Regions from separate parts of the Alteromonas sp. CNT1-28 genome, predicted to be linked through region 1. Evidence: predicted binding sites of a transcription regulator. Region 1 holds the regulator's gene; the other holds the start of a gene.

What was found. Region 1 encodes LexA, which represses DNA repair genes until DNA is damaged. Its sites were predicted from a motif close to TACTGTATNNNNATACAGTA; they were not measured.
Region 2: the regulator LexA is predicted to act here: its motif matches at 2,056-2,075, upstream of MHN02_RS01295 (YebG family protein).

Annotation. Positions count from the first base shown of each region.
Region 1 covers NZ_JAKREZ010000001.1:50,292-53,721, forward strand. Annotated here, with positions in the region: gene MHN02_RS00205 (hypothetical protein) at 1-1,258, shown strand, start outside; gene lexA (transcriptional repressor LexA) at 1,371-1,997, shown strand; gene coxB (cytochrome c oxidase subunit II) at 2,580-3,430, shown strand, end outside.
Region 2 covers NZ_JAKREZ010000001.1:307,161-310,590, reverse strand. Annotated here, with positions in the region: gene MHN02_RS01315 (efflux RND transporter permease subunit) at 1-295, opposite strand, end outside; gene rplI (50S ribosomal protein L9) at 755-1,207, opposite strand; gene rpsR (30S ribosomal protein S18) at 1,234-1,461, opposite strand; gene rpsF (30S ribosomal protein S6) at 1,473-1,874, opposite strand; gene MHN02_RS01295 (YebG family protein) at 2,121-2,408, shown strand; gene MHN02_RS01290 (ABC transporter ATP-binding protein) at 2,631-3,430, shown strand, end outside.

The DNA of each region.
Region 1 (3,430 bases):
TGATATCGCCTATAGTAAAGAAAGCCCAGCTACAGAAGGAATAGTGGTTGTCTCCGAGTGTCAGTGGGGACAAGTTAGAGGTTTTGCATTAGAAGCGGGACAAATCTCTGAGCAGTGGGCTCTTAACCACAACACTTACAGTGGCATGTCACTTCTCATTGACGATTTAGACAATGACAATGTGGACGACATTATTTGGACTGGTGAGAATCAAATTTTAGTAGCGCAACAAGATGCCAACGGTGAATATGCCTTGTCAGATATAAAAGGTGCGCCGCGCGCGAGTAGATATCATGCCGCGGGTTGGGCACCTTATGGCGATAATGATGAAAGAGCCGTCTTTGTTAGCGATACAAGTAGTTACGAATCATCTATTCAGATTTTATCGGTAGATAAAGAGGATAACTTTGCGATAAGTGCTGAGGTTGGCGAAGATGTCTATAACTATAGCAAACCGGTCGTTACAGACTACAACAATGACGGTGTGGGTGAGTTACTAATAGGGGCACTGGATTATAGTTCGTCGTTTAATGTCGTGAGACTTACAGATAACGCTATTCAGTGGACACTGAACAATAATCAGAATAGTGAAATTTCGTTTATTGAAGCCATTGACGTAAATAACGATAGTTACGCCGATGCAGTTATTATTGAGAACAATCGACTTAAAGCGTTTGATATCGAGAATCAGGTGCTTATCGACTCAATCATTAACGATTTTTCAATTAATGCGCTTGCTGCCTCTGAAAAAGACGGTGTGCATTATTTTGCTGTTGGGGGCTATAGTTCGCTCAAGCTCTATAAAATGCAGGATGGTGAATTTGTTGGATTGAATGAATTGGAAACCAATTGTGACCAATTGCTCACGGTAAATTTTGATAGTGATAGCGAACTTGAATTTGCGTGTTTAAATAGAAACTACAACACCATCAATGTTTATGACGTGGCGAGCGATGCATTAGAACTCAAAGACGCTATAGCACCGTCATTCTACCCTCAATATATAGCGGCTGTTCCAACGACGTCGTCTAATCAGTCGATTCTCGCTATCTACCAGCCTAACGAGAATGACTATTCGTACAATTATTATGACAGCATCGCATATCGCGTGGTTGAGGTTGATAATAAAGGCAATGTGGTGTGGCAAAGCCCTGGACTTGGGCTCGATAATGTTGAAGGCATGCGCACACGTCAAAATAGTGATGGGGAGCTGGAGTTACAAATTAGTAACCCGAACATGGCTCTTCTCGTAAAATAAGAGGAAAGCACTTGTCGTAGGCTATTGCAGATCGCAAAAGACGCGGCAAGTGCTTGTTATTTAGTTTTAGGTGTATATACTTACAGGAACTGTATGAACAGACAGGTCTTTTATGCGCCCACTCACAGCTCGACAAACCGAAGTTTTAGAACTTATTAAAACAACCATGTTAGAAACGGGAATGCCGCCTACTCGTGCGGAAATAGCCCGTCAGCTTGGCTTTCGTTCTGCTAATGCAGCAGAGGAACATTTGAAAGCATTGGCGCGTAAAGGCGTGATTGAAATTTTGCCTGGTACGTCTCGTGGCATTAAGCTCAATATCCCTCTTGATAACGACGCACAAGAAGAAGAAGGCCTACCGTTAATTGGGCGTGTTGCAGCCGGTGAGCCGATCTTGGCGCAAGAGCATGTTGAATCGCACTACAAAGTCGATCCTGCACTGTTTCAACCCCATGCCGACTTTTTGCTACGCGTTAACGGTATGAGCATGAAAGACATTGGTATTTTAGACGGTGATCTTCTCGCTGTTCATCGCACCACTGATGTACACAACGGTCAGGTGGTTGTGGCGCGTGTAGATGAAGACGTCACCGTAAAGCGTCTAGAGAAACGCGGGCGTGAAGTATTGCTTCATGCTGAGAATGATGAGTTTGCACCAATAAAAGTTGATTTGGCGACTGAACATTTTGCGATAGAAGGCATTGCGGTGGGTGTGATCAGAAACGCTGACTGGATGTAGTATTTTAGCTTGTTTGTATAAAAGCGGCGCGTTAGCCGCTTTTTTTATGTCTTTTGTTCCTGTTTTTTTCTTCAATCTGCCAACTTAGGTTTTATCCTGCCCAGCAAACCTGTTGGTTTTCTGCGCGCTTATTTTTATCATTACTCACGTTATTCTTTCTATGAATGCTTCAAGTATTTTCCATTTTTTATTTTGAATTTTGTTTGAAATCGACATTGAGTAATCGATTACTTATTGATTTCTTAACTAGTTAGTCGAGCATTTACTTTAACCCCGTGTTCAAAATGCCTGTTTGATTCCAAGGGCATCCCACAGCAATGGCTTTCTCTTTTTGCACGTGAAATCCCCCGCGACCATTTTAGTAAATGATTAAAAATTAACCACTTCGTTAAATTTTTAATAGAAAAGACTAGACGGCACGACATTATTGCGCAATTCTTATACAGAGATTAACAAAATAATAACAATGACTCTAAATTTGTTTTACAAGTTGAGGTTATGGGTCAATCGTTCGCAAACCATTTGGTAGGGCATCGCGCAAATTAATCAGCGTCTTTGACCACGCCATTACGGAGGTGCTGAGTGAAACAACTAACGACCGTTTTCGCAAAATGGTGTTCTAGTATACCAATTTTGCTTTTTTCCCCTTTGCTTTTTGCGCAAGAAGCAAGCGAAGAAGCCTCTTCGCTTAATTTGAGACGCGGTGCTACCGACATCAGTGGGCAGGTATACGACCTCCATATGTTGATGTTCTTCATTTGTGTAGGTATCGCGGTTGTAGTTTTTGGCGTGATGTTCGCCTCAATGTATCTACATAGAAAGTCCCGTGGTGCCAAGCCAGCTAATTTTCACGAAAACGTGAAGGTCGAAATTGCTTGGACCGTTATTCCTTTCCTTATTCTTATTTTCATGGCGGTACCCGCAGCGAATACTCTAATTGCTATGGAAGACACGTCTGAGCCTGACATGACGGTGTTAGTAACAGGCTCTCAATGGAAATGGCACTACAAGTACATGGATAGCGATGTAGAGTTTTATTCTTTACTCGCCACTCAGCGCGAGCAAATAGAAAACAAATTTCAGAAAACAGATAACTACCTGCTGGAAGTCGACCGTCCCTTGGTTATTCCTACTGGGAAAAAAGTACGCTTTCTTATTACTTCTGACGACGTTATCCACTCTTGGTGGGTTCCTGACTTTGCCGTGAAAAAAGATGCCAACCCCGGCTTTATTAACGAGTCTTGGGCCAAGGTGAATGAGCCGGGTATTTATCGCGGACAGTGCGCAGAGCTTTGTGGTAAAGACCATGGCTATATGCCGGTTGTGGTAATTGCTAAAGAACCCGCCGAGTTTGAAAAGTGGATGGGCGAACAAGAAGAGATTGTTCGTAAAGCAAAAGAAGAAGAGCAGCGTCTACTTTCTATGAATATGTC
Region 2 (3,430 bases), 260 kb from region 1:
TATCTAAACCAAACTCTAGATTAATCCACGCATTACCTTGGTTTGCCCATGCATTCATCGACTCAAGGCCAGGGATCCCTTGCAGCACTTCCTCTTGAGGTTCAATGATCTCCGACTCAATTTCTTGGGGCGACGCAGCGCGCCACGAGGTCTGGATATTAATATTCGGTCGTTCAATGTCAGGAAACAGCTGTACCGGTAAATTAAACAGGCTATATAGACCTAAAAACACCAGCAGTGTTATTCCTATACCTACCCCAGTCGCGTTTTTTATTGCTTGCTTAGTGATGTCCATAATATGGCACTTATGCTTTTTATTGTTTGGTTTACTATAGGTCGCAGGAATGACAGAAAAAGTTTAAAGCCATGACACTAAGAATTTCAGCGATTATTAACATTTTGTTTAAATACCGTTTAAAAAACGTTATTTATCGCAGATGAGTGGACCTCAAAAATACGCCATTTGTCGGCGCTGGACATATTTGCTTACACCCACCGTTAATTAGGCGTCGCGACGTGGAGTGAGGGTAGGGATATTTTTAACTCGCCCTTCGGGAAGGTTTGGCAAGCATCACTATGGGAATTTAAAAAGCAACGGCCATTCCTACATTCCCACGCTTTGCTAGGAAACTTACCAGCACCTTCTGGGTGGGCAATCATCTATGCGGATTGGTATTGTTCTTTAAGTATCGAACAAAAATTTAGAGCAAAAAAAAGCCGCTCTAGGAGCGGCTTTTTTCAAATACGTCAGCGATTACGCTTCAGCAATGATGATCACTTTGATTGAAGTGATAACGTCAGAGTGAAGTTGTAAGTCGATGTCATACTCACCAGTTTCACGAAGAGTACCAGTAGGTAGTTTAACTTCTGCTTTTTGTACTTCAACGCCAGCTGCAGTGATTGCATCAGCGATGTCACGAGTACCAACAGAGCCAAATAGTTTACCTTCGTCACCAGCAGGAGCTGCGATTGTAACTTCAGCAAGCTCAGCAACTTTTTCAGCGCGTGCGTTAGCAGCAGCTAGTTGCTCAGCAATTTTCGCTTCAAGTTCAGCACGACGTGCTTCGAACTTTTCAACGTTGTCTTTAGTTGCAGGAACCGCTTTACCCTGTGGGAAAAGGAAGTTACGAGCGTAACCAGACTTAACAGTCACTTGGTCGCCCAGGCCGCCAAGGTTGGCGATTTTATCTAGTAGGATGATATTCATCTTAGCTAACCCTTATATTCGCCAAATTACTTGTGTGAATCAGTGTACGGAAGCAACGCAAGGAAACGTGCGCGCTTGATCGCAGAAGACAGCTGACGCTGATATTTTGCGCTTGTACCAGTAATACGGCTAGGGACAATTTTACCGCTCTCAGTGATGTAGTTCTTAAGAGTAGCGATATCTTTGTAATCAATCTCAGTCACACCTTCTGCAGTGAAACGGCAGAACTTACGACGTCTGAAAAAACGAGCCATGGGTGATCTCCTTAAGCGTTGTCTTCAGTGGTTTCAGTTTTCTTTTCCGCGCGATCTTGGCGAGGAGCAGAATCGTCACGACGCTCACGACGAGGCTCTTCTTTCATCATTGGAGAAGGCTCAGTCACAGCAGTCTTAGTGCGCATAACCATGTTACGTAGGATCACGTCGTTGAAACGGAAAGCATTTTCCAATTCATCAACAGCTTCTGCAGACGCTTCAGCATTGATTAGTACGTAGTGGGCTTTGTGCAGTTTTTCAATTGGGTAAGCCAGTTGACGACGGCCCCAATCTTCTAAACGATGAATCTGACCACCGTCTTGCTTTAGGATTGTGGTATAACGCTCGATCATACCAGGTACTTGTTCACTCTGATCAGGGTGAACCATAAATACGATTTCGTAATGACGCATTATAGCTCCTTACGGTTGTAGCCTCGACAGTACAGCCGACTGTATGGAGACAAGGAACGAATTGGGATGGCTGTAAGGGCGCGCATTATACGCAGCAGTTACTAATTGCACAAGCATTAATCACCTTTAGAACAATCATTTGCCCTTTCCCCAAACACTACGCTCAGACATTTAATCAAAATACTGTTTATTTATACAGTTAAATGCTGTACAGTTTTTGTGTCTTTAATAAACAGGGGACCTACCATGGCCATTACCACACAGTATGTTGTTACGCACAAAGGGGTAGAAAAATTGGTAACTACCGACAAAAAAGAAGCCGATCAGTATGACAAAATGCTCGATGCAGCAGATAACCTTGCTGACTACATTCATGCGAAGGGCATTAAGCTAGACGATAGCGTAGTGGAAGAACTCACCATCATGCTGTCTAAAAACAAAGATAAAATCAGTAAGATTTTCAAAGGCGCTACCGCAGAAAGCGTATTAGAAGATGAAAGCGCAGAAGTGGTAAAGCTACAAGCTAACGGCTGATAATTTAGGCGCGCCTCTCTTTTGCGTCGTTATGATGAGCAATTAATAAGAGCAATTGCCGCTTTAGGCTGATGAGATCTGATAGCATAGCTATACGCAAAAATGTTATTTGATAACATTACCTCAACGCGGCAATGTGTTTTCTCTGGTTTTTAACTGGGTGAACAGACGTGTCGCTTTTGCTAATGTGAACATAAGACGTAAATACAGGTCGGGCTTAGCGTGAATACCATCAATAAAAAAAATAGCACTCACTCCCAGCGCAACGCAGTGTCTGAAGAGCACAACGCAGTGAATAAAGGGCGCAACACAGCGATTGAAGTTAGCAATTTACAGTTTTCGTACACCAAAGAAAGTCCCCCCATCATTGACATTAAAGCGTGGCAAGTTTCGCAAGGTGAGCACGTTTTTCTCTCAGGGCCTTCGGGTAGCGGAAAGAGCACATTGCTCAATTTGCTGTGCGGAACATTAACTCCAACTCAGGGCGACATTGCCTTATTAGCGCAGCCTTTCTCCGCATTATCGAACCGACAGCGGGACAAGTTTAGAGCACGCAATATCGGCGTTGTTTTTCAACAATTTAATCTTATTCCCTACCTTTCTGTGGCACAGAACATTAATGCGGCGGTGTATTTTGCAAGTACAAACGTCAGCAAGACAGCATCAGACGCAAAGCTTCGTCATTTACTGGACAAGCTACAGCTGCCTTCTCACGTGCTGCATGCGAAAGCTGACGCATTGAGTATTGGTCAGCAGCAGCGCGTTGCCATTGCCAGAGCACTGATTAACGACCCACAATTATTAATTGTCGATGAACCTACCTCTGCCCTAGATACCGATGCCAGAGATAGTTTTATGTCGCTGCTAAAAGACGTTGCAGGTGAAAGCACCATGATTTTTGTTAGTCACGATAAAGCCATGGAGAGTTATTTCGACCGCCACTGCAGCATGAGTGAATTAAGCCCAAGTACAAACCACATAAAAACGCGAGGCGATGAGGCCCCAAAAGCACAGGAGCGGGC